DNA from 3 places in the Microbacterium sp. NPDC090003 genome. Region 3 is predicted to be linked to each of the others. Evidence: predicted binding sites of a transcription regulator. Region 3 holds the regulator's gene; each other region holds the start of a gene.
The links. The regulator LexA, encoded in region 3, represses DNA repair genes until DNA is damaged. The targets are predictions, from matches to a motif close to TCGAACANNTGTTCGA.
Positions count from the first base shown of each region.

Region 1: a site for LexA is predicted at 4,859-4,874, ahead of recA (recombinase RecA). Genes of this name have one in related genera too.
Region 2: a site for LexA is predicted at 5,552-5,567, ahead of ACIPVN_RS14850 (DUF222 domain-containing protein). Genes of this name have one in related genera too.

Region 1 is NZ_JBIVFW010000001.1:685,880-695,869, reverse strand. Features, by position in the region: gene ACIPVN_RS03485 (ribonuclease J) at 1-223, shown strand, start outside; gene ACIPVN_RS03480 (DNA translocase FtsK) at 291-3,047, shown strand; gene pgsA (CDP-diacylglycerol--glycerol-3-phosphate 3-phosphatidyltransferase) at 3,047-3,622, shown strand; gene ACIPVN_RS03470 (CinA family protein) at 3,619-4,104, shown strand; gene ACIPVN_RS03465 (helix-turn-helix domain-containing protein) at 4,246-4,554, shown strand; gene ACIPVN_RS03460 (DUF3046 domain-containing protein) at 4,579-4,803, shown strand; gene recA (recombinase RecA) at 5,073-6,122, shown strand; gene ACIPVN_RS03450 (regulatory protein RecX) at 6,461-6,934, shown strand; gene miaB (tRNA (N6-isopentenyl adenosine(37)-C2)-methylthiotransferase MiaB) at 6,982-8,529, shown strand; gene miaA (tRNA (adenosine(37)-N6)-dimethylallyltransferase MiaA) at 8,526-9,461, shown strand; gene ACIPVN_RS03435 (dihydrofolate reductase family protein) at 9,494-9,990, shown strand, end outside.
Region 2 is NZ_JBIVFW010000002.1:400,195-410,184, reverse strand. Features, by position in the region: gene ACIPVN_RS14870 (Na+/H+ antiporter) at 1-902, opposite strand, end outside; gene ACIPVN_RS14865 (ABC-F family ATP-binding cassette domain-containing protein) at 1,069-2,892, opposite strand; gene ACIPVN_RS14860 (alpha/beta fold hydrolase) at 2,894-3,661, opposite strand; gene ACIPVN_RS14855 (alpha/beta hydrolase-fold protein) at 3,674-5,407, opposite strand; gene ACIPVN_RS14850 (DUF222 domain-containing protein) at 5,597-6,949, shown strand; gene ACIPVN_RS14845 (glycosyl hydrolase) at 7,124-8,533, opposite strand; gene ACIPVN_RS14840 (LacI family DNA-binding transcriptional regulator) at 8,583-9,617, opposite strand; gene ACIPVN_RS14835 (ABC transporter substrate-binding protein) at 9,758-9,990, shown strand, end outside.
Region 3 is NZ_JBIVFW010000002.1:507,671-517,660, forward strand. Features, by position in the region: gene prfB (peptide chain release factor 2) at 1-86, shown strand, start outside; gene ACIPVN_RS15375 (septum formation family protein) at 109-1,080, opposite strand; gene ACIPVN_RS15380 (DUF2510 domain-containing protein) at 1,114-2,424, opposite strand; gene ftsE (cell division ATP-binding protein FtsE) at 2,599-3,708, shown strand; gene ftsX (permease-like cell division protein FtsX) at 3,705-4,619, shown strand; gene smpB (SsrA-binding protein SmpB) at 4,715-5,191, shown strand; gene ACIPVN_RS15400 (S9 family peptidase) at 5,199-7,058, opposite strand; gene lexA (transcriptional repressor LexA) at 7,106-7,792, opposite strand; gene ACIPVN_RS15410 (LysM peptidoglycan-binding domain-containing protein) at 8,102-8,464, shown strand; gene ACIPVN_RS15415 (histidinol-phosphate transaminase) at 8,543-9,628, shown strand; gene hisB (imidazoleglycerol-phosphate dehydratase HisB) at 9,625-9,990, shown strand, end outside.

The DNA.
Region 1 (9,990 bases), on a different contig from region 3:
GATCATCTCCGGACCCGAGATCCACGCGCGCGGTGTCGCTGAGGACGACTCGGTCTTCGACGACGTGACGCCGAAGATCGTCGCCGCGCTCAAGGAGGCCTCCGGCAACGGCGTGCGCGACACCCACGCACTCTCCCAGGTCGTGCGCCGCACGATCGGCCGATGGGTCAACCAGCGTCTGCGTCGCCGTCCGATGATCGTCCCCCTCGTGATCGAGGCGTGATCAGCGGGATCGGCTGAAAGCCGCGTCGATACGCGGGAATGTCGGCCACGGGCCGTAACGTGAGGGCATGGCCAGGAGTACCACCAAGTCCGAGCGCGCGTCCGGGAGCGCGCCGTCCCGCCCCTCGCGGCGGGCGGCTCCCCAAGCCTCGCCTGCGCCCAAGAAGCCGGCAGCGAAGAAGCCCGTCCCCAAGAAGTACATCGACGAACTCGACAAGCCGCCGGTGGCGGTCCGGGCGTGGACAGGGCTCGCACACGGTGTCGGAGGGCTCTTCCGCGCCTTCGGCCCGGAGACGCTGGAGAAGGACGACCGTCGCGACGGGTTCCCGTTCCTCCTGGTCCTGCTGGCGGTCCTCGGCGCGGTGAACGAGTGGTTCTTCATCGGCAACGAGGTCGCCGCCAATGTCAGCGCCTATTCGGTCGGTGGACTGGTCGGCCGCATCGCGTTCGTCATGCCCGTACTGCTGCTCTTCCTCGCCGGATGGCTCTTCCGTCACCCGTCCTCGGTCCATGACAACGGCCGCATCGGCATCGGTTTCGGCCTCTTCGTGCTCGCACTCGCAGGTATCAGCCACGTCGCCGCCGGCGCTCCGGACGGCGCGGGAACCGCCGCGCGCGCGCACCCGAACATGGGAATGGCCGCCATCAGCGAGGCGGGAGGGGTCTTCGGCTGGCTGGTGGGTGAACCGCTCGCGCTGGTGCATCCCGCCGTGGCCTACGTCGTGCTCGGCCTCGTCATCGCGTTGAGCATCCTCATCCTCACCAAGACGCCGCCCAACCGGATCGGTCGGCGGCTCGGCGATCTGTACGCCTGGATGTTCGACGCGGAGCGTCCTCAGCCCGCGGCGGAGCAGCCCGAGATCGACGATGCCGACAAGACCGACGACGAGAACGTCCTGCCCTGGTGGCGGCGAAACAAGAGTGGCCGCGAGGAGGACCCCGATGAGGGCACCCTCGGCTCCGACGACATCACGGCCCTCCTCTCGACCGCGGAGGCGACCCCTGCGTACGACCAGGCCGTCGTCGTCGAGAACCCCTACGATTCCGCCACCGAGGTTCTGTCCGACGTGCGCTCCGTGGCCGATTCCCTCGCTGAGCAGCAGACGACGGCGCTCCTCGACGACGACTCCGACACCGGTGAGGTGCCCGAGCTCCCGGGCCTCGACGGTTTCGGGACCGAGGGGCCGGGGGATCGCGGCCCCCAGGCACCCGTCGCGCCGTACATCCTCCCCTCGCCGGGGCTCCTGGTCGAGGGCCCGCCCCCCGTCATGCGCTCCGAGGCGACCGATAAGGTCATCGAGCAGATCACCAGTGTGCTCACGCAGTTCAAAGTCGATGCGAAGGTCACCGGCTTCTCGCGCGGACCGACGGTGACGCAGTACGAGGTCGAGGTGGGTCACGGCGTCAAGGTCGAGAAGATCCTGCAGCTGAGCAACAACTTCGCGTATGCCGTGGCCTCGAACGACGTGCGCATCCTCTCGCCGATCCCGGGCAAGAGCGCGATCGGTATCGAGATCCCGAACGCCGACAAGGAGATGGTCGCCCTCGGCGACGTGCTCCGCTCCCCGGCGGCCCAGAAGAGCACGCACCCGATGACGATCGGCGTGGGCAAGGATGTCGGCGGCAACATCGTCATCGCGAACCTGGCGAAGATGCCTCACCTCCTGGTCGCCGGTTCCACCGGTTCCGGAAAGTCCAGCTTCGTGAACTCGATGATCACGAGTCTGCTGATGCGCGCGCGCCCGGCCGACGTGCGAATGGTGCTGATCGACCCGAAGCGCGTCGAGCTCACCAGCTACGCGGGCGTGCCGCACCTGATCACTCCGATCATCACCAACCCGAAGAAGGCGGCCGAGGCGCTGCAGTGGGTCGTCAAAGAGATGGACATGCGGTACGACGACCTCGCGTCGTTCGGATTCCGCCACATCGACGACTTCAACCGCGCGGTGCGAGCCGGCGAGGTCGAGTTGCCGGCCGGCAGCGAGCGAGTGCTCAAGCCGTATCCCTATCTCCTCGTCGTGGTCGACGAGCTCGCCGACCTCATGATGGTCGCCCCGCGCGACGTCGAGGACTCGATCGTGCGCATCACCCAGCTCGCCCGCGCATCCGGCATCCACCTGGTGCTCGCGACCCAGCGCCCGAGCGTCGACGTCGTGACAGGTCTGATCAAGGCCAACGTGCCATCCCGTCTCGCGTTCGCCGTGACGAGCGTCACCGACAGCCGCGTGATCCTCGACAGCCCCGGTGCCGACAAGCTCATCGGTCAGGGCGACGCGCTGTTCTCGCCGATGGGTTCCTCGAAGCCGTTCCGTCTGCAGGGCGCCTGGGTCGACGAGAAGGAGATCGACGCGGTCGTCAAGCACGTGACGCGTCAGGCTCGACCCGAGTACCGCAACGATGTCCAAGAGGCACTGGAGCCGCGTAAGAAGGACGTCGACGAAGACATCGGCGACGATCTCGAGTTGCTGTTGGCTGCCGCCGAGCTGGTCGTCTCCTCTCAGTTCGGCTCCACCTCGATGCTGCAGCGCAAGCTCCGCGTCGGCTTCGCCAAGGCCGGACGCCTGATGGATCTCCTCGAGTCGCGGGAGATCGTCGGCCCGTCCGAGGGTTCCAAGGCTCGCGACGTGCTCGTCACGGCGGAGCAGCTCGGGGGAGTGATGGCGAAGCTCCGTGGTGAGGATGTTCCCGCGGCGCCCAGCGCGGCGCCGGCCGCTCCTGCGACGGCGGCGATGGCCTCCGATCCTCTCGAAGCGCAGTTCGAGGGTCTTCCCGTGGTCGAGGCAGAGGGCGATGAAGACGCCTGGGGCCTGACGGGACGCGACTGATGGCGATTCCTCGGCAGCTGCCCAACGCGATCACGATCGCGCGCATCCCGCTCGCAGTGGTGTTCTTCGTGCTGCTCCTGCTCGGAGGAACCTATGGGGTTCCCGATCTCGGTCTGCGCTGGACTGCGGCGATCCTGTTCATCCTCGCCATCTCGACCGACTGGGTCGACGGCTACCTCGCCCGCCGCTACGACATCGTCAGTGATTTCGGCAAGCTCTGGGACCCGATCGCCGACAAGCTGCTGACGGGGGCGGGCTTCATCGGGCTCGCCGTCCTCGGCGAGGTCTCCTGGTGGATCGTCGCGATCATCCTCGTCCGCGAGTTGGGGATCACGATCCACCGGCTCATGATCGTCAACGAGCACGTCGTCGCTGCGGCATGGATGGGCAAGGTCAAGACCGCTGCGCAAGGGGTCGCCCTCGCATGGGCGCTGATGCCGTTGCACGTGCTGATCGGCATTCCCGCGTGGACCCTGATCACCTTCGTGCTCATGCTCGTGGTGCTGGTGCTGACCATCTGGAGCGGGATCGACTACGTCGTCGCGCAGGTGCGCGGGGCGCGTCGGAGTCGATGACCGACCTCGCGGCAGCCGTGATCGAGACGCTCGCGCGCCGCGGCTGGACACTGGGCGTAGCGGAGTCGCTCACGGGCGGAGCGGTGATCGCCGAGCTCGTGAGCGTGCCCGGAGCATCTTCCGTGGTGCTCGGAGGAGTGGTCGCCTACGCGACGCCGATCAAGCACACGCTGCTCGGGGTGGATGAATCGCTTCTCGGCCGTGAGGGCCCGGTGCATCCGGAGGTTGCGCGGCAGATGGCACGGGGCGTCCGGCGCGCCGTGGGGGTGGACGGCGTCGACGCCTCGGTCGGCGTCGCGACCACGGGCATCGCCGGTCCCGTCTCGCCCGATGGGCAGCCGGTCGGCACCGTGCACATCGCCGTCGCCACACCCGAGCGCGTCGAGGCGGGATCGTTCCTCTTCCCCGGCGACCGGAATCGGATCCGCTCTGCGTCCGTACGAGCCGCCCTCGAGATGCTCCGAGAAATGTCCCGGGAATAGTCGCCGTCGCGACGAGGTTATTGATTTCGTGCTCACACTCAAACCACAGAGTGCAGTTGTAGATTTTATGAAGGTCGGCGAGGTTATACTGGCCATCACTTCGGGGGAGACTCCGAGACACCGATTGGGGAGGAGGTTCCGATGATTCTTGTACGACAGGAAATCGGCGATGTGCTGAGGGACTTCCGTCTGCAGAAGGGGCGCACCCTTCGGCAGGTCGCGAGCAAGGCTTCCGTGGCGCTCGGCTATCTGAGCGAAGTAGAGCGCGGTCAGAAGGAGGCGTCGAGCGAGATCCTCGCCTCTGTCGCCGATGCGCTCGACGTCCCCATCTCGACCATCATGCGCGAGGTCGGAGATCGCATCTCCGTGCTCGAGGGCATCCAGGTGTTCCCCGATGTCGTTCCCGACGATCTGGTCGCCTCGATCGAGCCCGAGCTCTCGCTCCACTGATCCGACGCGCCCCGTCGTTGCTTCATGCGTCGAAGTGAATTCCTGCGTGCCGTCGAGGACGAGTTCCCCGGACGCACGTCTTCGGTGTTGAACGATCTGGTGCTCACGCCGCTCGCCGGTCGCACCGCGAAAGAGGCGCTGGCCGCGGGGATTCCCCCGCGGGAGATCTGGTTCGCGCTCTGCGACGAGATGGAAGTGCCCGATAACAGACGGTACGGTGCGGGCAGGCTTGAGCCGCGCAGGCGCTGAGTTCGCGCATGCGTTCGATCGATATCGCGACGAGATGGCAGGATCCGGCGTGTCGTCGAATATTCGTTCGAAGCGGGCGTAGTCTTCTGCACAGTGGTTCAGACGTTAGTGTTCTCCACTGTTCGCGCGACTCGACGACGCAATGTCGGAGGCTCCTCGTACGGTGAAGACATGGCCACCGAGCCATACGCCTTGTCGGAGAGTTGCTTCCAGCCGGAAGTGCCGCGACAGCCTACAGGCGGCACCACGCGAAGCAGAAGGAGCACGACATGCCATCTCCCGCCGACCGCGAGAAGTCCCTCGAGACCGCACTCGCCCAGATCGACCGTCAGTTCGGAAAGGGCTCGGTCATGCGGCTGGGCAGCGACGAGCGCGCACCCGTCGCCGTCATCCCCACCGGCTCCATCGCCCTCGACGTCGCTCTCGGCGTCGGAGGCCTCCCGCGTGGCCGCATCGTCGAGATCTACGGCCCGGAGTCCTCGGGTAAAACCACGCTGACGCTGCATGCGATCGCCAACGCTCAGCGCGCGGGCGGTATCGCGGCGTTCATCGATGCCGAGCACGCGCTCGACCCTGATTACGCCGCCAAGCTCGGCGTCGACATCGACGCCCTGCTCGTCTCGCAGCCCGACACGGGTGAGCAGGCGCTCGAGATCGCCGACATGCTCGTGCGCTCCGGTGCCATCGATCTGATCGTCATCGACTCCGTGGCGGCGCTCGTGCCCCGCGCCGAGATCGAAGGTGAGATGGGTGACTCGCACGTGGGTCTGCAGGCTCGACTGATGTCGCAGGCTCTCCGCAAGCTCACCGGTGGCCTGAACCAGACCAACACCACGATGATCTTCATCAACCAGCTGCGCGAGAAGATCGGTGTGTTCTTCGGCTCTCCCGAAACGACCGCCGGTGGTAAGGCGCTCAAGTTCTATGCATCGGTTCGCCTCGACATCCGTCGTATCGAGACCCTGAAAGACGGCACCGACGCAGTGGGTAACCGCACCCGCGTGAAGGTCGTCAAGAACAAGATGGCCCCGCCCTTCAAGCAGGCGGAGTTCGACATCCTCTACGGAGTGGGCATCTCGCGCGAGGGCAGTCTGATCGACTTCGGTGTCGAGCACGGAATCGTCAAGAAGTCGGGCTCGTGGTACACCTACGACGGCGATCAGCTGGGCCAGGGCAAGGAGAACGCCCGCACGTTCTTGCTGAACAACACCGACGTGGCACTCGCCATCGAGACCCAGATCCTGCAGAAGCTCGGCATCGGTGGTGCATCCGTTCCCGCGGCTCCGGCAGATGAGCTCGCCGAGCGTCGCCCGGCCTGATCATGAACGGTGAGAACGGGGGCGGTCCGCGTCAGGACACCGGGCGGGTCGCCCCCGTCATCCCTCTTTTCGGAGCCCGAAGCGTCACCCCTCCCGGAGCGAACGCAACGACTCGCGAGGGGGCTGCGGAGCCATCCGGAGGCTCAGGGCGCGCGTCTTCGGGAGCAAAGGCCCCGCGCCTGCGGGCCCTCTCGGACGCTCCCTCCTCCGCGTCTGCCGCGCCGACGACTTCCGCGTCCGCTCACGAATCCGCTTCCGTATCCTTCGTCGATGACCGGCGCGCCGGCGACGATGCACCCGACCTGCTCGAGGTCCGTAAAGCGGCCGAAGAGAGTCTGGTGCGCAAGCTCCGCACGCGATCGCTGTCGGTGTCCGAAGCACGGCAGGTCTTGCGTGGTCATGGACTCGATGCTCAACAGGTAGACGATGTCATCGACGATTTCCTCCGGCGCCGGTACCTCGACGATCAAGAGCTCGCGCAGATGCTCGTGGCCGCGGGGGTCGATCGCAAGGGGCAGGGGCGCGTCGCCATCTCCCGTTCGCTCGCGCAGCGTGGGATCCCGCGCGACGTGATCGCCGCGGCCCTCGACGAACTGCCGGACGACGATGCGGAACGCGCACTGGAGTTCGCTCGTACCAAGGCACGTTCGCTCAGCCGCCTTGATCACGAGACCGCCCTCCGGCGTCTGCTCGGACAGCTCGCTCGCCGCGGGTACGGCGGATCCGTTGCGACGAACGCGGCGAAGACGGCGTTGAACGAGGCATCATTCGGTGCGAAGAGCTCCGGAGTGCGCTTCGTCGAGTCGGACTGAGGCGTCAGCCCGGAGGTGCCGTCTCCCGCTCGTACAATGGAGAGATCATGACTACTCCGCGCAGTGAACCGACGATCATCACCTCGTCGTCGGCAGCCGTCGACGCCGACGGTCGTCAGAGATCCTACGAAGTGCGCACGTTCGGCTGCCAGATGAACGTGCACGATTCCGAGCGCCTCTCCGGCTCGCTCGAGAGTGCGGGCTACGTTCGCGCCGCGGCCGGTGACGAAGCCGATGTCGTCATCATCAACACCTGCGCGGTGCGCGACAACGCGGCCGGGAAGCTCTATGGAACGCTCGGCCAGCTCGCGGGCGTGAAGCGCCGCAAGGATGGAATGCAGATCGCGGTCGGCGGATGTCTCGCGCAGATGGACAAGCAGACCGTGCTCGACAAGGCTCCGTGGGTCGATGTCGTCTTCGGCACCCACAACATGGGGTCGCTGCCGCGTCTGCTCGAGCGGGCACGCCACAACGGCGATGCCGAGCTTGAGATCCTCGAGTCGCTCGAAGTGTTCCCCTCCACGCTCCCGACCAAGCGCGACGCCGCGCACAGCGGCTGGGTATCGATCTCCGTGGGCTGCAACAACACCTGCACCTTCTGCATCGTGCCGAGCCTGCGCGGCAAGGAGAAGGATCGGCGTCCCGGCGACATCCTCAACGAGATCCGTCTGCTCGTCGAGGACGGAGCGATCGAGGTCACCCTCCTCGGGCAGAACGTTAACTCCTACGGCGTCGAGTTCGGCGATCGTCAGGCGTTCAGCAAGCTGCTGCGTGCCGCGGGTGAGATCGAGGGACTCGAGCGCATCCGCTTCACGAGCCCGCATCCGGCGGCATTCACGGACGACGTGATCGATGCGATGGCCGAGACGCCCAACGTGATGCCCCAGTTGCACATGCCGTTGCAGTCCGGCAGTGACCGCATCCTCAAGGCCATGCGTCGTTCCTACCGCAGCGAGAAGTTCCTCGGCATCCTCGATCGTGTCCGCGATCGGATGCCCGACGCGGCCATCACGACCGATATCATCGTCGGCTTCCCCGGCGAGACCGACGAGGACTTCGAAGACACGATGCGCGTCGTGGAGCTCTCGCGCTTCTCCAGCGCCTTCACGTTCCAGTACTCGATCCGCGAGGGCACCCCCGCCGCGACGATGGAGGATCAGGTCCCCAAGGCCGTCGTGCAGGAGCGCTACGACCGCCTGCTCGCGCTGCAGGAGCGGATCTCGCTCGAAGAGAACCAGAAGCAGGTCGGTCGGTCGGTCGAGGTTCTCGTCTCGACGGGGGAGGGGAAGAAGGATGCCGAGACGCATCGGCTCACCGGACGCGCCCAGGACAACCGTCTCGTGCACTTCGAGGTCACGCCGGGCTCCGACCTTCCGCGGCCGGGCGATGTCGTCACCGTGACGATCACGCATGCCGCGCCGTTCCATCTTCTTGCCGACGACCCGACCGGTGCTCCGCTCCGGATCCGCCGCACGCGTGGAGGCGACGCCTGGGATCGCGCGCAGTCCGAGTCGTGCGCCGTCCCCACCCCGGCGGGCGATGGTGGCCCCCGTGCCGTGTCCCTCGGGCTGCCGACCCTGCGCGTCGGGGTGTGAACGACGCCCGTTCCGCGTCAGAGGCGGCGCCGCGCCTCTGGGCGGTGGTCGGAGCCACCGGTACGGGCAAGAGCGAACTTGCACTGAACATCGCCGAGGGGCTGCGGTCGCGCGGGAATCCGGCTGAGATCATCAACGTCGATGCGATGCAGTTGTACCGCGGTATGGACATCGGTACAGCCAAGCTCCCTCTCGATGAGCGACGCGGGATTCCGCATCATCTCTTCGACGTCCGCGAGGTCGACGAGGAGGCGGCGGTCGCGTGGTACCAGCCCGAGGCGAGGGCCGCCGTTCTCGACGTGCAGAGGCGCGGTGGCGATGCGATCCTCGTCGGCGGATCGGGGCTCTATGTCTCGAGCGTCGTCTTCGACTTCCGGTTCCCGCCCCGTGACGAGGCGGTCCGCGCGCGCCTGGAAGCGGAGCTCGCCGAGCACGGAGCTGATGCACTTCTCGCTCGGTTGCAGTCAGCGGACCCAGCCGCGGCGGCGCGGGTCGATCCGAAGAACTCCCGCCGCATCGTGCGAGCGCTGGAGGTGCTCGAACAGGGGGCCACCACGCACGGCGCCGCTCTGCCGACCTCGCCGACGCTCTGGCAGCAACGTACGCGCGTGATTGGTGTGCACGTCGAACGCCCCGCGCTCGTCGAACGGCTCGATGCCCGCGTGGAGCGGATGTGGGCCGAGGGCCTTCTCGAAGAGGTCGAGCGGCTTCGCTCTCGGGGACTCGAAAGAGGCATCACGGCCAGCCGCGCGATCGGTTATGCGCAGGCGCTGGGTCAACTGGACGGTCGCCTCAGCAAAGCGGAAGCCATCGCCGAGACCCAGGCTCTGACACGCCGTTACGCGCGCCGACAGGTGTCGTGGTTCAAGCGGTATCCCGCGATCGAGTGGGTCGAGCATCCGATCGATGTCGCGGCGCTGATCGCCGACTGACCGATGTCGGTGGTCGGTGCGACCATGGCCACATGGCGACCCACTTCTACACGGCCTCGAGCCTCGACGGCTTCATCGCGACGGCGGATCACTCTCTCGAGTGGCTTCTGAGCCAGGATTTCGACCAGCAAGGTCCGATGGCCTACCCGGCCTTCGTCGAGGGGATCGGTGCGCTCGCGATGGGTGCATCGACGTATGAGTGGCTGCTGCGCGCCCAGGGCGACGAACCCTGGCCGTATGCGCAGCCCACCTGGGTGTTCACGCATCGCGAGCTCGCGGTTCCCTCGCGGGCCGACGTCCGTTTCGTCCAGGGCGAGGTGCGCGACGTGCACGCTGCGATGCGGCTCGCGGCCGGCGGTGATGACATCTGGGTCGTGGGTGGTGGCGACCTCGCCGGCCAGTTCGCCGACGCCGGTGTGCTCGACGAGGTGTGGATCCAGTTCGCACCCGTGACGCTCGGAGCGGGTGCGCCCCTGTTTCCCCGCGCGCTGGAGTTCGAGCTGCTCGATGTGGCCCGTAACCGCGGCTT
Region 2 (9,990 bases), 110 kb from region 3:
AGCGACGTGAGCACGAGCCAGCCGATCATCGCGGCCGAGATCTCGTGCACGACGTACTGCACCTCGAGGCCGATGAGGATGAACAGTGCGCCGTTGAGCAGGAACACCCCGAAGGGCCACACCGCGTCGGATTGGCGGCGGGAGGATGCCGTCGTGACACGCGGCGAGACGTAGGAGGCGATGAGGCCGGCCACGACCACGGCGAGCACACCCGAGGCATGGATGAGCTCGGCGACGAGGAACGCGGTGAACGGGATCAGGAGCATCGTGACGTTGATGACGGCCGTGCGGTTCGAACGCTGCAGGAGCAGCACCCCCAGCAGCGCCACGACGACACCGGCCGCGATTCCGCCCACGTACGACACGAGCACCGTCCACGTCACCGACCACGGAGTGACCTGGCCGCCGACGGCGAGCGAGACGGCGATGGCGTAGAGCACCAGCGCGGTGCCGTCGTTGGTGAGGCTCTCGGCCTTCAGCTTCATGAACATGCGCCGGGGCAGCAGACGTCCGAGTGCCGCGACCGCTGTGGCGTCCGGCGGGGCGACCGCGGCACCGAGGATCAGGGCGATCTCCCACGGCATCCCGAACAGCACGCCGACACCGGCGACCGCGAAGGCCGAGGCGACGACCAGGAGCGTGCTCATCGGGAGGATGTACCGGAAGTCGCGGCGGATCGACCGCAGCGACGTCGTCAGGCTCTCCCAGAAGAGCATCACCGGCAGGAACAGCAGCAACACGGTCTCGGGCGGCAGCTGCACCTCGCGCAGCGCCGGCACGAAGCCGAGGAGAAGCCCGAAGACGACGAGCACCAGCGGCAGCGCCAACCGCACGCGTGGTGCGATCAGAGTGCCGACGAGAATCGTGAGTCCGAGCAGGACCGTGACCTCGAGTCCTTCCATGTGTACCTCCCGGTGCCGCAGAATCGTGCTGTGCGACACCGGCCGGCGTCAGACCCCGCCCAGAGCACAGCGCGTCGCAAGGCAAAGGTATTCCCGCAGCACCGAGATCACCAGGTACTGCCGATCCCTGGTTCACGCGCCCGCCCGCGATACGGGGCGAGCGGCGTCAGCCGATCTGCTCGGTGAGTTCGAACCAGCGCAGCTCGAGCTCTTCGATCTCGGCCTCCTGCGCGCTGATCTTCGACATCTTCTCGCCGAGGCCCGCGTAGTCGGCCTGGTCGTGCTCCGCGAGCGCGTGCTTGGCGGCATCCACCTGCTGCGTGAGCTTCTGGATCTTGCGCTCGAGAGCCGAAACCTCCTTCTGCGCGGAGCGAAGGGCGGCACCGTCGAGAGCGGATGCCGTCGCCGCCGCCGTCGTGGTCGCGGCCTTCACCGCGTGCCCCTTCTCGGCGCTCGAGGTCTGCAGGTGGCGGAGTCGCAGGTACTCGTCGACGCCGCCGGGGAGGTGACGCAGATGGCCGTCGAGGATCGCGAACTGCTGGTCGGTGACGCGCTCGAGGAAGTAGCGGTCGTGGCTGACCACCAGGAGGGTGCCCGACCAGGAATCGAGGAGGTCTTCGATCGCGGCGAGCATGTCGGTGTCGAGGTCGTTGGTGGGCTCGTCGAGGATCAGCACGTTGGGCTGGTCGAGGAGAACGAGCAGGAGCTGCAGGCGGCGCTGCTGACCGCCCGAGAGGTCCTTGACCGGCGTCGAGAGCTGGGCGGAGGAGAATCCGAGGCGCTCGAGCAGCTGCCCGGGAGTGAGGTCCTGCGCCTTCGAGCCGGCGCCCAGCGTGTACGAGGTGCGCAGGCCCGAGATGATCACGCGCACCGGGTCGTTCCAGTACTGGTCGAGCTCGTCGAGGCGCTGGGTGAGCGTCTGCACCTTCACGGTCGTGCCGCGCTTGACGCGGCCGACCGTCGGTTCGACGGTTCCCGAGATGAGGCCCAGCAGTGTGGACTTGCCCGCTCCGTTGACGCCCAGGATGCCGGTGCGCTCGCCCGGAGCGATGCGCCACTCGACATCGCGCAGCACCACCTTCTCGCCGCCATCGGCCGTCGGGTACGTCACGCCCACGTCGAGGAGGTCGACGACGTCCTTGCCGAGGCGCGAGACGGCGAGCGACTGCAGCGACACCTTGTCACGGATCTCGGGCACGTCGGCGATGAGCTCGTTGGCCGCGTCGATGCGGAACTTGGGCTTGCTCGTGCGCGCGGGGGCTCCCCGGCGGAGCCACGCGAGCTCCTTGCGGGCGAGGTTCTGGCGCTTCGCCTCGGTGGCGGCGGCCATGCGGTCGCGCTCGACGCGCTGCAGGATGTACGCCGCGTACCCGCCCTCGAACGGCTCGACGATGCGGTCGTGCACCTCCCAGGTCTCGGTGCAGATCTCATCGAGGAACCACCGGTCGTGGGTCACGACCATGAGGGCGCCCGAGTTCGCGGCCCAGCGCTTCTTGAGGTGCCCGGCGAGCCAGGTGATCGCCTCGACGTCGAGGTGGTTGGTCGGCTCGTCGAGGGCGATGACGTCCCAGTCACCGGCGAGCAGGCGGGCGAGCGAGACGCGGCGGCGCTGGCCACCACTGAGAGATCCGATCTCGGCATCCCACGGCAGGTCGGTCAGCAGCCCCTCGATGACGTCGCGGGTGCGCGCATCACCGGCCCACTCGTACTCGGGGGTGTCGCCCACGACGGCCTGGCTGATCGTGAGGTCGTCGGGCAGGGTGTCGGCCTGATCGAGCACACCGATCGTCGTTCCGCCGCGCACCGTGACACGACCCGAGTTCGGTTCCTTGATGCCCGCGAGCATGCCCAGCAGGCTCGACTTGCCGTCGCCGTTGCGGCCGACGATGCCGATGCGATCCCCCTCCTCGATGCCGAGCGTCACGGAGTCGAAGACGACCCTCGTCGGATATTCGAGGTGCAGGGCCTCGGCCCCCAGAAGATGTGCCATGTCACTGTCCAGGGTAACCGGGTGGGCGGGGGTCGAAGACCTCGGGCAGCGCGGCGACGAAGTCGTCGAGGCGGCCGTACCAGGGGGTGTGCGCGGCTCCGGGGATTCTGCGCACCTCGACATCCGCCGCCTGCCAACGGCTCACGGCGGCCGGAGGGACGAAGCGGCTGGGATCGGCGATCACGGCGATCGAGCCCGGCGGTGGATGCTCGTCGACGTCTGCTCCGCAGGAGATCGACGCGGAGGTCGCCGGGTCGAAGAGCCGTGCCGCGCGCGCTTCCCGCTCCGCGGACGCCGCCGAGTATCCCGGGCGCTCGCGGAGCCTGGCGACAGTGCGGGCACCGGCATCCGCGACGTACTGCGCGGTGAGCGATGCTCGATCGGCGTGCCCGGCGAAGGCGAGGGCCGAGTCGATGAAGACGGCGAGACGCGGTTCGAGAGCGGGAGCCGCAGCGGCGAGCACGGTACCGCCGTACGAATGTCCCAGCGCCGCGAAGGGCGGCCGGGCCGTATGGGCGCGCACGGTCTGCACGACGGATGCCGCGGCTCGTGCCACCGTGAGTTCAGGGTCGCGCGGCGATCGGCCATGGCCGGGGAGATCGATCGCGATGACCCGCCATCCGCTCGCGGCCAGGTGAGGGACGACGTCGTGCCAGCTCTCGGTCGACCCCATCAGGCCGTGCAGCAGCACGATGCTCGCGGCGTCCTTCTCGCTCGCGCCGTCAGTCGTGCCGCCTGTCGGCGGCGTGATCTCGGCGTGGAGAAGCATCCGTCGAGTCAATCACGTCGTCGCATCGGCCCCGTCACGGCGGCGCCGGGCGGCGATCATGACCGCTCCCCCGACGAGCACCGCGAGGCTCGCGGCGACGGCGATCGGCGCGACGATCCCGGCATCCGCACCCGTGTTCGCGAGGCGGTCATCGGGAGCCGTCGCTCCGCCCGACGGAGCTGCGACGACCTCGACCGGCGCCCAGCCGATGAGGTCGCCGTCGGTCGCGTAGACGGCGACACGATGCGCCCCGAGCTCGGCATCCGTCGGAATGATCGCCTGCACCGTGCCGGCAGACGATGCGGTGAGCGTGCCCAGGTGGGTGGGGTCGGAGAAGAGGTGCACATCGACGGATTCGCCGGCGAGCTCGGTTCCGATCGAGATGTCGAGAGGGGCGCCCTGGGCGACCGCGGCCGGCGCCGTGACGGATCCTCGATTGCCTTCGGTGAGATCCTCGGCCGAAGGGGCTGAGGGCGCTGCCGTCACCGTGAGGGTGGCGGGCTCGGTCGCGGACTCGCCGACGGAGTTGGTGAAGACCGCACGGTAGCGGGTGCCCGAGGCGGATGCCGGGACGGCGTCGATCGTGAGGGTGGGGGCGGCGGCATCCGGGATCGTCACCCAGTCGCCGGCATCCGCGAGGTGCGTCTGCCAGATCACCGTGGGCTCGGGGGTTCCCGTCGCGGCGGCGGTGAACGTCGCCGTCGCTCCCTCACCGATCTCGGCATCCGACGGATGCGTGACGATCTGCGGGGCGACGTCCTGCTGCTCCGGGAGGGTGGTCCCCGGGACCTCCGTGCCCGGCGCCGCGTAGACGAATCGCAGGCCGCGGCTGAACGCCGCGCCGATCACGGAGAGGTGGGTCTCGTCGGGGAACACCGTCGCGCCCAGTTCGAGTCGGTCGTAGTCGCGACTCTGGAGCGTACGCGCGAGATTCGTCATGTCGCTGGTCATGGGGAATCCGGACGTCGTCTCCTCGAGCTCGCCGACGGAGAGGAAGACGCGCGCGTCGAGAGCGTCGTGCGTCTCGGCGTAGTCGGCCTCCATGTCGAGGATCGTGCGGTCGTCCCACCAGATCGACGGGCTCGCGATGACGAACCGGTGGAACAGGCCGTCGTTGTGGAGCAGGGCGTAGGTGGCGAAGAGACCGCCGAAGGAGTGGCCCATGAGTGCACGGTCGGCGGGGTCGGCGTGGAACTCGCTCTCGATCTGCGGGACGAGCTCGGAACGCAGGAAGTCGAGGAACTCGGGGGCGCCGCCGGTCGGCACGTCGGCCGTGATCTCGGTCGGCGTGAGATCGAGCGTGCGGCGTACTCCGGAGGCCGCGAATCCCTGACCGGGGTCGTCGTAGCCGATGCCGACGACCATGGTTCCGGGGGCGTTGAGCCGGGCGGTCTCGACTGCGATCCCGAACTCGGCGTTCGCGTCGGTGACGTAGAGCACGCGATACGGGTCGCCGGTCTCGTCGTAGTTCGCCGGGAGCGCGACGGAGATCTTGTAGTCGCGGCCGGCGGCGGAGGTGGTGGTCCAGGTCTGGACGTCACGGATGAAGTCGTCGGGGGCGTCTGCGGCGCCTTGGGCCGAGGCGACGTGGACGGTCTGCGGAGGCGGGTCGGCTATCGCGGCGGCGCCGGTCGCGGGGGCGCCGGTCGCGGGGGCGCCGACCGCGGCGGCGAGCGCCAGGGTTGCGCCGGCCGTGAGGGCGACCACGGTCGGGAGGCCGAGCAATCTGCGGAGGTCGTGTCTCATGTCGTTTCCCCTTCATCGGATGCCGCCGGATACCGCTGATGGGAAGCCACGGTAAAGGCGGCTGCGCCCATCGGACATGTGAGGTCGGCCCAGAGCTGCGGCGCGGTGCTGTGGAGAACCTCCGGCGGGGTCGGCGCTCGTCTTTCGTTTGTATGTTCGAATGTCGGTGGCCCGTGGTGGGCTGTTCGCATGACGGAACTTCTCGACGCGACGGACCCTCAGACGGCGATGATCGCCGATCTGGTGGGCTCGGTGCGGGCGGTCGAGGAGACGATCGCCCGCCTGTCGGCGGTGCGCGACGGGATGCTCGCCGTCGCCGCTCGCGTCGCGGTCGACATCGCGCGACAGGCGGCGCATCCGGATCGCGGGGACATGGCCGTGCGCGCGGTCGCGTCGGAGATCGGGGCGGCGGTGCGGGCGAGCGACCGGACGATCGAGCGGCGGATGGACGAGGCGTCGTGGGCGGTCGAGCGATTCACCGAGGTGTGGGCGGCGCAGGGCGCGGGGCGGATCAGTGCCGCCCACACGCGGGTCATCGTCGACGCCGGCGCGCACCTGGACGACCCGGCCGACCGGGCCCGCTATGCGGCGCGCGCGGTGGAGGCTGCGTCCGTCGAGTCGCCGAACAGGTTGCGTCGGATAGCGCGACGGATGGCGGAGCAGTACCAGGCGCGCACCGTCACCGAACGTCACCGCGATGCCCGGGAACTGCGACGGGTGTGGGTGAGGGATCTCGATGACGGAATGGCCGAGCTCGGGATGCTGGGCCCCGCGGTGCTCGTGCACGGGATGCACGATCGTCTGACGCGCATGGCGCGGACGATCACGCTCGAGAACGGGCGGGCGGCCCGCGAATCCGGCTCCGAGTGCGATTCCCGCACGATGGATCAGCTGCGCGCCGACCTGCTCGCCGACATCGCGCTCACCGGTACTCCGACAGGACACGGCAGCGATGCGGAACTGCTCGGCGCAATCCGCGCACGCGTGGAAGTCACCGTCCCCGTCTTCACGCTCATGGACGAGGACCCGAACCACCCCGGCGCACCCCCGGCAGAGCTCGACGGCCGCTCCCCCATCGATACCGACACGGCGCGCCTCCTCGCGGGCCGGACGCCCGGCTGGGAACGCGTGCTCACGCACCCGATCACCGGCGCGCTGCTCGCCGTCGACCGCTACCGCCCCACCGATCAACTCACCCGACATCTGCGGGCTCGCGATCAGCGCTGCCGCTTCCCCGGTTGCAACATCGCCGCGCGGCGATGCGACATCGACCACACGCACGCCGCCTCGAGCGGTGGCGAGACCTGCGCCGACAACCTCGCCCACCTCTGCCGGCGACACCACATGCTCAAACACCACTCGCGGTGGCGAGTCGAACGCCGACGACGCAGCGAGGAGGGCGCGGGGACCGCTCGCGGGGCCCGAGAGACGAACGCGACTCTCGGAACCACCGGGGACCTCGTCTGGACCAGTCCGACCGGGACGACCTACATCGACCGACCGCCCGAACAGAACACGGTCAGGTTCACCGACCGCAGGTGAGTTGCCGCCCGGAGGTGCGCTGCTGCCCGCGGGCGAGCGGCCTCCGGGGTTGCCCTCAGGCGCGCTGCGCTCAGGCGCGCTGCCTCAGGTGCGCTGCGCTCCGGCGCACTGCGCTCAGGTGCACTGCGCTCCGGGGCGCTGCGCTCCGGCGCACTGCGCTCAGGCACGCTTCCCTCAGGCGCGCTGCACGACCTCGACGACGGTGTCGATTCCACGAACGGCGAGGGCCGCGGAATCCTGAGCGGTGCGCGAGGTGACCACGGTCACGGGCTCGCCCTGCTCCCGCAGCTCGTGCCAGCGCTCGAACACCCGCCCACCGGGGGCGAGGTCGGTGCGGGAGAGAGGAAGGTCGTCGCCGTCCACGTCGATCACGACGCCCACGGTCCGCGGCACGACGCGCGACGCGCTGCGCGACTGCGCAGACGTCGCTGCCACCTCCCGGGCATCCGCCCCGGCATCCGTCCGGGCATCCGCCCCGGCATCCGTCCGGGCATCCGCCCGCGCATCCGCCCGCGCCTGAGCGACCAGCTCCGCAAAACGCCGGCCCAGCGGCTTGACGACGTTCTCGGTGTCGAGCAGTCCGAGCGAGTACTCGAGATCCTTGTAGTCCCCGAGCGAGCGCGACACGTCGTGCGAGCACCACCACGTGATGCCGTAGAGACGCTCCGTCGTCAGCGCCGCCTCGACCGTGCGCGCGGCGAACTCGGGCATCTCCTCGGCCGCGAGATTCATCGACGGAGCACCCACCTCCTGCAGCCACACCTTGCGCTGCGGATCGGTGGCGAACGCCTTCGAGAGCTCGATCATCCACTCGGCGTGACGAACCGACGGCGACGAGAGGCCGCCGTAGCGCGCCGCGGTGCCGTTGAAGATCCACGAATGCACCGTCGTGACATCACCGAGACGGGACGCGTGCTCGGGCAGGAACGGATGCCCGTCGCGATACCAGAGGTGATCGTTCTCGCTGTGCGCGATGAGGTGGCGCGGATCACGATCGCGCGGCGCACCCAGCAGGCTCTCGAGCCAGTGTGTGATCTGCGTGCTCTCGGCGGGCATCGCGGCAGGGTTGGGCAGCTGGAACTGGTTGAGCTCGTTGCCGAGCGTCAGACCGATGAGGTTCGGCTTGTCGCGCACCGCGTCGTAGACCGCGGCGACGAGCGCCGACTGCGCCTGGATCGCCGTCTCATCGGTGAACATGTTGCCGTCGTGCCAGTTGACCAGCCACGCCGGCACGAAATCGAAGCCCGACATGTGGCCCTGAATCACGTCGACGGCGATGTCGAGCTCGAACTCGGCCGCGATGTCGGCGACGAGAGCGATGTCGTCGAGGGCTTTGCGGCGGATGAGCGTCCGGTTCGGCTGCAGCACGGGCCACAGCGGGAAGACCCGCACATGATCGAGCCCCAGCCCCGCGAGTGCCTCGAAGTCCGCGCGCACGACATCGGCGTCGATCCCCATCCACTGGAACATCCAGTCCTGGGAGGGGGTGTAGTTCGCCCCGAAACGCGGAGCATCGAAACGCGGAGCATCGAAACGCGGAGCATCGAAACGCGGAGCATCGGAACTCGGAGTGTTGTCGGTCACTGATCTGTGGTCCTTCTCGATCGTGGGCAGGAGGTCTTGGGATCGGCAGTCATGCATCCGTCGGCGCGGGGCCGCTCGATTCGCGCACGATCAAGCGCCGCGCCGACACGGTGTGCGACACGACGTCCTCGCCGCTCACGAGCTGCGCGAGCAGCGCCACGGCGGTGCGAGCGCTCTCCTCGACCGGGGCATCGAGCGCGGTGAGCCGCGGGCGCACCAGGCTCGAGACCCAGGAGTCCTCCCACGCGATCACCGACAGCTGCTCGGGCACGCGCACACCGATCTCGGGCGCATGCGCGACGATCTCGGCCGCGAGGGCCTCGCTGTCCACCAAGAGAGCGGTCGTCGCACCGGCGCGCGCCAGCAGATCCGCCACCGGATCGGATGCTTCGCGCTCCCACCGCAGCACGAGCGAGGCCATGCCGCGCTTCTCTGCGGCATCCACGAAGCGGCGATCGCGGTCGCGGGCGTGCACGAGACCCGGCGAATCGCTGACGCGGGCGACGGCGCGATGGCCGAGGCCGTGCAGGTGCGCGAGCACCTCTTCGTATGCGGCGTCGTCGTGCACGGTCACGGCCGGGACCGCGTCGTCGACCGGCGCTCCGAGCAGCACGGCGGGTGCACCGAGCTCGCGAACGAAGCCGATGCGGGGGTCGTCATCACGCAGGTCGACGAGCAGGAACGCATCCACGCGCTGCTCGCTCCACCACTCGCGATACACGCGCTCCTCGTCCTCGCCGCGCACGAGGGTGAGCGACAGCGACCATCCGATCTCTGCGAGTGGCTCGGTGAGGCCGGCGATCAACCGCATGAAGAACGGATCGCGCTCGAACGTGTCACCCGAGCGGGCGATCACGAGACCGAGGCTTCGTCCGCCCTGACCACTCACTTTGCGGCTCGCGTAGTTCGGGCGCCAGTGCAGCTCGTCGGCCGCCTGACGGATGCGCGCGGCCGTCGCCGCGGACACGTTGGGCCGCCCGTTGAACACGTGCGACACGGCGGAGGGCGACACCCCGGCGCGCGCGGCGACCGCGGCGATCGTCGCGCGGGCGGGCTTCTTGTCGTTCGTCACCTTCTCGCTCACACCACCGAGATTAGGGTGTTGACCCTCCGTTGTAAAGCGGTATACATTAATCGCACGTTGACGTGTACCGCTTTACACAGCACCCGCGACAGCACCCACGACAGCATCCATCCGCAGCACTGCAGCTCTCAGGAGGGCTCATGACCGAAGGCATCAGCAGGCGCACCTTTCTCGGGGCGGTGATCGGAGGTGGGGTGATGATTCCTCTGCTCACCGGATGCGGCCCCCTCATGCCGACGTCCAGCGCGGCGGGCTCGATCTCCGTGCACACGCAGCTCAGCGGTGCCGTGTCGGGCGCCCAGGTCTTCTCGGATGTCGTCGCCGCGTACTCGCGTGCCAACGATCGGCCCGTCGCCCTCCTCAAGAACGGCTC
Region 3 (9,990 bases):
GCAACCCGATGGCGGTCTTCGACGGCGATCTCGACGGCTTCATCTCGGCCGGCATCCGGTGGCGCAAGCGTCCCGAAGAGGACTGATCGCGAGCGGGCCGCCTGCAGCTCAGCGGGCGACGCCCTCGAGCGTGCCGGTGACTGTGCCGTCGTAGCTGTAGATCAAACACTGCATGGTGCGGTCTCCGCCGGCCCACGACGTCTCCGTCGGCGTGAGCCACCAGTAATCCAGCTCGGAGTCCTCGTAGGCGATGTCGGCGAAGTCCTCGAACTCGGGTTCACACTCGCGGATCGCGGCGTCGGCGAGTGCGTCCTCACCGGGGAAGTCGCCGTCCGGCAGAGTGAACTCGTAATAGATCTCGTCGAGATGCGGGCCGTCGCAGGGCACGGTCGTCACCTCGAGGAACTCCTCACCGTCGAGTCCCTCGGGCAGGCAGTCGCCCACCTCCAGATCGCTGGCGTAGATGACCTCGCTGCCGGGCACGTCGTCAGCGCTGCTCGAGCCGGCGGGGGAGACTTCCGCGACGAACGCGAGCACCGCGGCGATGAGCGCTCCGAGCACCGCGACAGCCAGGCCCGCAATCCCCGCCCACTTCCGGGCGCGGAGGAAGAGCGAGACGATCGACAGAACGAATCCGGCACCGAGGAGCAACCATCCGAGGAGCGGGATCTGCGGGATGCACGCAACGATCGCCCCGAGCCCGGCTGCGACGAGGCCGGCGAGTCCGATGGCCGGGAACGGCGCAGGGGAGGCCGCGGGGAGGGCGTAGCCGTCGTAGACCACCGGCGTCCCGGTCGCCGGCGAGGGTGGCGGAAACTGCGCGGCCGACGGATGTGACGGATGCCCCGGAGCCGACGGATATGCCGGTGCCGAGGGGAACTGCGGCGCTGATGTGTACTGCGGGACCGCGGGAGACTGCGGCGCAGCGGCGGGCGGCGTGAAGGGCGGTACGAACGGCGCGGGTTCGGGAGCCACGGGTTCTGGAGCCACCGGCGCGGCGACGTGCGTCGTCCACCCCGATCCGTCCCACCAGCGTTTCTGCCCGGATCCGTCGTCGTACCAGCCTGCGGGAGTCGACACCTCGGTGGTGCTCGTCGTCTCGACGGCCCGCGGTCAGCGGGCGCTGGCCTCGACGGTCACTTCCGCGACGTCCTGCATCAGTTCGTCCCTGATGACGATCGTGTAGGAGTCGCTCTGCGCGACGTCGAACGACAGCGTGCCCTGCGCGGTCTCGCCCGGAGCCAGCTGGGCGGACTCGAGCGTGGCGTCGCCGAAGTAGTCGTAGGTGCCTTCGTTGCCGTCGGCATCGATCACCGTGAAGTAGAGGGGGTTCACCGAAGTGTCACCGCTGATGGCCTCCCACGTGAGCTCGACCTGCAGATATCCGCCGTTCTCGGCCTCGAAGCTCGAGCCGTTCGACGTGCCCCACGACGCGGCGGTGATGGTGACTTCACTCTCGCCCGCGTACTGATTCACGGTGACGGGGGAGCCCATCGTGCCCTCGACGATCTCGCCGGAGTCCTCTCCGCCGTCGGTGCCGATCGAGGGCACGGGCGGGGGTGAGTACGACTCCGCGGTGTCGATCGCGATCTGGGCGATACCGAACGTGAAGAACACGATCGCCATGATGCCGCCGACGATTCCACCCAGGACGGACACGCCGATTCCCGTGATTCCCGGCCACTTCTTGCCCTTGAGGAAGAGCGAGACGATCGACACGACGAGGCCGGCGAAGAGCAGGATCCAGCCGAAGACCGCGGTCAGCAGGAAGCAGACGAGGATCGTTCCCAGAACGGCGAGACCGAGTCCGACCAGGCCGAGAACCGACATCGGGCGGGGCTCGGCGACGGCGGAACCCGGGTACGGGGCGTAGCCGCCGGGGGCGCCGCCGTAGGGAGCGCTGCCGGGGTAAGCGCCCGTCGGAGTGACGCCGTAGGCCGGAGCGGTGCCGGGGGCGCTCGTCGGGTAGCCGGGCGCGGAGACGGCCGGCGCCGCGTACGCAGGCGCCTCGGGGGCCGCATATGCGGGGGGTTCGGGAGCCGCGTACGCGGGCGCTTCGGGTACGGCAGAGGCGGGCGCCTCGGGAGCCGAGAAACCGGGCGATTCGGGGGCGACGTACGCGGGCGATTCGGGGGCGACGTACGCGGGCGATTCGGGGGCGGAACCGGATTCGGTCTCCCCGGCTGCGGCATCCGCATGCGCCGACGGCTCGTCCTCTTCGGCGACCGCGATGGTCGCATCGATCTCGGCCTCGGTCGGAACGACGGGGAGCGGTTCCTCCGCGACCTGCTCGGTCGGCTGCGCGGAGACCGGGGTCGCCTCGGGAGCGGTCGCCTCGGGGGCGAAGTGCTCGGTCCACTGCTCGCCGTCCCACCAGCGCTGACGCCCGGAACCGTCGTCGTACCAGCCTGCAGGTGTCGTCATGGCATCCCCCTCGGATCTCGCGTCCGCGTGGATGCCGCGGACTGCCACTTCATGTATAGCAGTGGCCCGGGACATCGACGGAGACGGATGTCCAACGATGCACTCTCGTACGTCCGGCCCGCGCGGGGTGTCGCACGCGGCGCGGGAGGGGAGCGCGCTTAGGCTCGTACCGCCATGATTCGGTTCGAGAACGTCACGAAACGCTACCGCGGGACGTCCAAGCCCGCCCTCTCCGGAGTCGACTTCGAGGTGCAGCGCGGGGAGTTCGTCTTCCTCGTCGGCGCCTCGGGCTCCGGGAAGTCGTCCTGCCTGCGGCTCATCTTGCGCGAGGACGTGCCCACCACGGGACGCGTCGCCGTGATGGGGCGCGACCTCCGATCGCTCGCGAACCGCAAGGTGCCGTACTTCCGGCGCCACATCGGTTCGGTGTTCCAGGACTTCCGGCTGCTTCCGTCGAAGACGGTGTACCAGAACGTCGCCTTCACCCTGCAGGTGACCGGTTCGTCACGGGGCTTCATCCAGCAGGCCGTTCCCGAGGCGCTGGCCCTGGTCGGTCTCGACGGCAAGCAGAAGCGCATGCCGCACGAGCTCTCGGGCGGTGAGCAGCAGCGCGTCGCGATCGCGCGCGCTCTCGTCAACCGCCCGCAGGTGCTGCTCGCGGATGAGCCGACGGGAAACCTCGACCCCGCCACCTCGGTCGACATCATGCAGCTGCTCGCTCGCATCAACGCCGGCGGCACGACCGTGCTCATGGCCACGCACGAGGCCGGTTTCGTCGATCAGATGAAGCGCCGCGTGATCGAGCTCCGAGATGGCGTGATGGTCCGCGACGAGGTGCACGGCGGTTACGGCGACACCTCCAACATCCCGCGGCTCGTTCCCGAGGAGGTGCGCGGTGCCGCAGCCGCGGCCGCCCTCACGGCGGTGCAGGAGGTGCAGCGTCAGACGTCGGATCTGTCGATCGTGCGGGCGGCATTGACCGAGGAGCTCAGCGCACAGCGCAAGGCCGCGGCATCCGCTCCGACTCCCGCCGCGTCGGCATCCGCTCCGGTTCCCTCCGCCCCGGCACCCGCGCCGACCTCGGATCCGGTGCCCGCCGCGGCTCCTGCGGAGCCCGTCGCCGAAGCGGCGGTGCCTACCGAAGACGATGCCGCGCCCACGCCTCCCACAGGTCCGCGCACGCATCCGATCGTGCTCCCCGAGGTGAACGTCGCCGAGCTCGGAGTCGCCGACAGACTCGGCCTCTCCAGCGGCGACGACGAAGAAGTGGGGCCGACCTCATGAGAATCGGACTGATCCTCACCGAGGCCCTTCTGGGCCTGCGCCGGAACATCTCGATGGTGATCTCGGTGGTGCTCGTGACGTTCGTCTCGCTCACCTTCGTGGGCGCCGCGATCCTGATGCAGTCGCAGATCGGCGTCATGCGCGGGTACTGGAGCGAACGCGCCCAGGTCGCCGTGTACATGTGCTCGGCGGTGTCGGAGTCCGACACCTGCGTCGACGGGGCTGCGAGCGAGGAGCAGGTCGCCTCGGTGCGCGCCCAGCTCGAGGGCGACGCGCTCGCACCGCTCATCAGCTCGATGACCTTCGACACGAAGGAAGACACTTACGCCAAGCTCGTCGAGCAGGTGGGCGAGGAACAGGCGAGCGTGATCACCCCGGACCAGGCGTTCGAGGTCTTCTTCGTGACGATGAAGGATCCGGGGCAGTCCCAGGTGCTCTCCGAGGCTTTCAGCGGTCAGACCGGCGTCGAGCAGGTCAAGGATCAACTGCAATACCTCGAACCGCTGTTCTCGGCCCTCACCGTCGCGACATACGTGGCCGTCGGGATCGCCGTGCTCATGCTCATCGCGGCGACGCTGCTCATCGCCACGACCATCCGATTGTCGGCGTACGCGCGACGGAAGGAGATCGGGATCATGCGCCTGGTGGGCGCGTCGAACCGGTTCATCCAGACCCCGTTCGTGCTGGAGGGCGTCTTCGCCGCTCTCCTCGGATCCGCTCTCGCGAGCGCCGCGATCGTCGCCGGTGTCCACTTCGGGGTGAACGGATACCTGCGGGGACGCGTGCCCTTCATCACCACGTGGATCGGAATGCAGGATGCCGCGTGGGTGGTGCCGGTGCTGATCGGCATCGGTGTCGTGCTCGCCGCGCTGTCCGCGGGGTTCGCGATCCGGCGCTGGCTGCGCACCTGACCCTGGCCGCCGAGCCGGAAGTGGCTCGGAGGCACGCGACGCAGGTATGCTGAAAGGCTGTTGTGCGAGCGCACGACACGGATCAGGAGAGCATCATGCCCAGGGAACGCGGGGAGAAGGTCATCGCGACCAATCGTCGCGCACGTCACGACTACAACATCGAGAAGTCGTACGAGGCGGGGATGGTGCTCACCGGCACCGAAGTCAAGTCACTGCGTCAGGGGCGCGCGAATCTCTCGGACGGTTACGCGTTCGTCAAGGGCAACGAGGTCTTCCTCGACTCCGTGCACATCCCCGAGTACTCGCAGGGGCACTGGACGAACCATTCGGCCAAGCGCATCCGCAAGTTGCTGCTGCACCGCGAGGAGATCGCGAAGATCGCCCATGCGGTCTCGGCGGGCGGTTACACGCTGATCCCGCTCAAGCTGTATTTCTCCGACGGTCGCGCCAAGGTCGAGATCGCACTCGCGAAGGGCAAGCGCGAGTACGACAAGCGCCAGACGCTCCGCGAGCGTCAGGACACGCGCGAGGCCGAACGCGCGATGCGACTGCGCAACCGCGTCGGCGAATAGCCGCCGCTCAGGGCGACGGCGTGAAGCCGAATGCCCGACCGAGGAACGCGAGTTCGCGCTCGAGTGCATCGACGACGGTCTCCGCGCGCCGGAAGCCGTGTCCTTCTCCGGGGTAGAGCACGTACTCGTGATCGACGCCCCGTCGGGCGAGTGCCTCGCGGATGGCTTCGGACTGCGACGGCGGGACGACGATGTCATCGGCGCCCTGCAGCAGCAGCACCGGAACACCGATCCGGTCGGCGTGCGTCAGGGGGGAGCGCTCGATGTAGAGCTCTTCGGCCGCTGGGAGCGGACCGACGAGGCCGTCGATGTAGTGCTTCTCGAAATCGTGGGAGTCGGCCACGAGCATCCTCAGGTCGGAGACGCCGTAGCGCGAGATACCGGCCGCGAAGGCGCCCCCTCGCACGAGCGCGGACAGGACGGTCCACCCGCCGGCCGAGCCTCCGCGGATCGCGAGGCGCGTCGGGTCCGCAAGGCCGGACTCCGCGAGGCCATGCGCCGCGGCGATGACGTCGTCGACGTCGACGACACCCCACTGGCCGTCGAGTCGCTCGCGATAGGCGCGTCCATAGCCCGTCGACCCGCCGTAGTTGACGTCGAGCACCCCGATCCCACGGCTCGTATAGAAAGCCAGTGCCGCCGAGGTCGCGCCGGTCACGTGGGCCGTCGGGCCGCCGTGCACCAGCACCAGGTAAGGCGGGAGTTCGTCGGCGGATGCCGCAGCACCCGGGTTCGCGGGCGGATACGCGTAAGCGTGAACCGGACCGTGGAGGCCGTCGAAGGTGAGCGGGAGGGGCGAGGGCATCCACGCGGGATCGACGGGTTCGCCCCCGCGGACCGCGACGACGGCACCCGTGTCGAGATCGGCGCACCACACGCCGGAGGTGACACCCGATCCGTTGCCCGAGAGGAGGACGAGCGAGCCGACGACGTCATCGATGCTGACGTGTCCATCGCACGGCGCCTCGACGCGTCGCTCCGAGCCGTCGGCGGAAAGGACGACGATCTCGTCTCGGCCGTTCGTGCGCACGGCCACGAGACGACCGTCATCGAGAGGTTGGAACCAACGATTGCCGAGAACCCACAGTCCGTAGCCGGTGTCGGCGTCGGCGGGGGCGAGTGGGACCGGCGGAGTCGTGGGCGCGATCCCGTCGACAGCGATCCGGTGGACTCCCCAGCGCCCGTCGTGGTCGTCGGCGAAGACGAGTTCGCTCTCGGATCGCCATTCCGGCTGCAGAGCCGCACGCGTGGACACGGAGCCGGTCTCGCCGGTGCGCAGGTCGCGCAGACGCAGATGCGCTTCGTCCCACGGCATCCGCTCGCCCGACCACTCGACCCAGGCCAGCCGCGTGCCGTCGGGGGAGAGCGCGGGATGGGCGTAGAACGCGCCGCTCTCGACGTGCACGATGACGGCGGACGCGGACTCGCCGGCCGACCCGTCGGTCGGGATCTCGACGATCGCTCGACGATGCTCCCTCGAGTCCTCCCGCACGGCGAGAAGACGGCCGTTCTGCACACGTAGCCCGCCGTGGGCGGGGCCCGGAGGGGTGAGCGCCACGGGCTCGGTCCCGCGTCGGAACCGGTAGACGCGCTGATCGTCGGCGTGCACGAAGAAGAGGGTGCCATCGGCATCCGCCGTCCATGCTCCGCCGCCGTACTCGTGCACGCGCGAACGCGCGCCCCAGGGCGCAGGGAGCACCTCGTGGCCGAGCGAGGAGCGCACCGTCATCCGACCGCCCTCGGCGGGCACCGACTCCGCCCACCAGATCTCCTCACGGACGAACCGTGCTCCGTCGAGGCGGGGTGAGGCCGCGGCAACGGATGCCGCGGTGAAGGGCGAGGGCCAGGAACCGTACGGTGACGACATGGTTCGAGCCTATGCGTCGGCGGGAGCGCGACGGGCCCGGGTGCGTGTCAGACCGCGCGGAGAACAGCGACGACCTTTCCGAGCACGACGGCTTCGTCGCCCAGGATCGGTTCGAACGCGGAGTTGCGCGGAAGCAGCCACGTGTGGCCGTCGCGGCGCCGGAAGGTCTTGACCGTCGCCTCGCCGTCGAGCATCGCCGCGACGATCTCACCGTTCTCGGCGGTGTGCTGGGACCGGACGACGACCCAGTCGCCGTCGCAGATCGCCGCGTCGATCATGGACTCGCCCGAGACCTTGAGCATGAACAGATCGCCTTTGCCGACGAGCTGTCGCGGCAGAGGGAAGATCTCCTCGACGTGCTGGTCGGCCGTGATCGGGACGCCGGCGGCGATGCGGCCGACGAGGGGCACCAGAGCGGCGTCGCCCACGGGAGTCGCGACATCTGCGGGGTTCTCGGTGCTCGTGCCGGGCAGATCGATCAGGACCTCCATGGCACGCGTCTTGCCGGGATCGCGACGCAGGTAGCCACTGAGCTCGAGCTGGCCGAGCTGGTGGGTCACGCTCGAGAGCGACTTGAGCCCCACGGCGTCGCCGATCTCCCTCATGCTGGGCGGATACCCCTGCTGGGCGATCGACGCCTGGATCACCTCGAGGATGGCCATCTGCTTGGGGCTCAGGCTCTTCCGACGACGTGTGCGCGGTGCCTCGGGATCGGGGGCGGTGATCTCGCTCATGATGCTCCTTCGGTGCGCGATTCCGGCGTCCTTCGTCGAATGTCGGAGGCCCGTGGTTCGGTGTTGATATCGAAACCGTATCCGAGAAAAGCGCGGATGTGGAAGATCTGTTCGAGCGTGTCGGCGAAATCGCGAATGCGATTTCGAAGAAAGCTTGACAGATATTCGAATTCGAAGATACCTTCGGAACGTAGCTTCGCACTCGCCTCTCCCGGCCGAGAGGCGGATGCGAACGCTACGCCAACGTGGTCATCGCTCGCGGGTGATGACAGACCTCCGGTTCGCCGGAGCAAGGCAGAGGAGAACGACATGAGCAGCATCACCTTCAGCACCGTAGCCGTCCGTCCGGTTCACCCGTCGACGCGTCTCCGGCTGACGGCGCGCGGTCGTCGTGTCCTGCTCGCCCTGGCCGCGCTTCCTCTCGCGTTCGGCATCGCCTTCGCCGCACTCAGCGGCGGTAGCGCGCTGGCGACCGGAGAAGGCGCCGGCACGGTGACGTTCGAGACGGTCACCGTGATGCCCGGAGACACGCTGTGGTCGATCGCGGCCGAGGTCTCGCCCGAGTCCGACCCGCGAGAGGTGATCGGCGAGATCACCCGTCTCAACATGCTGCAGGGCGGCGTGCTGCAGATCGGCCAGGAGCTGTCGATCCCGGCGGAGTACGCGAGCTGATTCGTCCGGACGGTCGTCCGGATCGCGAAAGGCGGTAACGCGAAGAGCGCGCCCGGCTGTGCCGCCTAGCATGGAGTGGTGACTTCTTCGCTCGATGATCTCCCTCTCCGCGACGATCTCCGAGGGCTCACCCCGTATGGGGCCCCTCAGGCGCCGCTTCCGATCGCTCTGAACGTCAACGAGAACACGCATCCCGTGCCGGATGCGGTGGCGAGCGACATCCTCGACGACATCGCGGTCGCGCTCCGTGACGTGAATCGTTACCCCGACCGCGAGTTCACCGCTCTCCGCGAAGGCTTCGCACAGTACCTGGGTCACGGCCTCGACGCCGCGCAGATCTGGGCAGGCAACGGGTCAAACGAGGTTCTCCAGCACATCCTCCAGGCCTTCGCGGGGCCAGGGCGGACGGTGTTCGGCTTCGCGCCGACGTACTCGATGTACCCGCTGCTGACTCAGGGGACAGGCGCGCGCTGGATGGCGGGGGAGCGCCAGCCCGACTACACGATCACCCCGGAAGAGGCGGTCGCTCAGATCGAGCAGGCCGATCCCGATGTCGTTCTTCTGTGCTCTCCGAACAATCCCACGGGTACGCCGCTCGGACTCGATGTCGTTGAAGCGGTGTATGCCGCCACTCGCGGTGTGGTCGTCGTCGACGAGGCCTATCAGGAGTTCGCTCCGCACGACGCACCTTCGGCGCTCACGCTGCTGGAGGGGCGCCCGCGGCTCGCGGTGTCGCGCACGATGAGCAAGGCCTTTGCCTTCGCCGGAGCGCGAGTGGGATACCTGGCCGCCGATCCCGCGTTCATCGACGCTCTGCGTCTCGTTCGGCTGCCGTACCACCTGAGCGCGCTCACCCAGGCGGCGGCGGTCGCGGCGCTCCGCAACTCCGACGTCATGCTGGGCATGGTCGAGGAGATCGTCGCGCAACGCGATCGGATCACGGCGACGCTCGAGGCGCTCGGATACACGCCTCACGAGTCCTGGTCGAACTTCGTCCTGTTCGGCGGTGTCGCCGACCCGAAGGCGACGTGGCAGCGCCTCTACGAGCAGGGCGTGCTGATCCGTGACGTCGGGATCCCCGGCCACCTGCGCGTCACCGCGGGCACCGAGGCGGAGACCACGGCGTTCCTGGATGCGCTCGCCTCGATAGAATCGGCATCATGAGCACCTCCACCCCGACCCCGCGCGTCGCGCGTCGCGTGCGCAGCACGTCGGAGTCCACCGTCGAGCTCGAGCTGAACCTCGACGGCACCGGCGCCAGCCGCATCGACACCTCCGTGCCGTTCTTCGACCACATGCTCACCGCCTTCGCCAAGCACTCGCTCACCGATCTGACGGTGCGGGCGTCGGGCGACACCCACATCGATGCGCACCACACCGTGGAGGACATCTCGATCGTGCTCGGCCAGGCGATCGGCGAGGCGCTCGGCGACAAGGCGGGCATCTCTCGCTACGGCGACGCACTCGTGCCCCTCGACGAGGCGCTGGCCCAGGCTGTCGTCGACATCTCGGGTCGCCCGTACCTC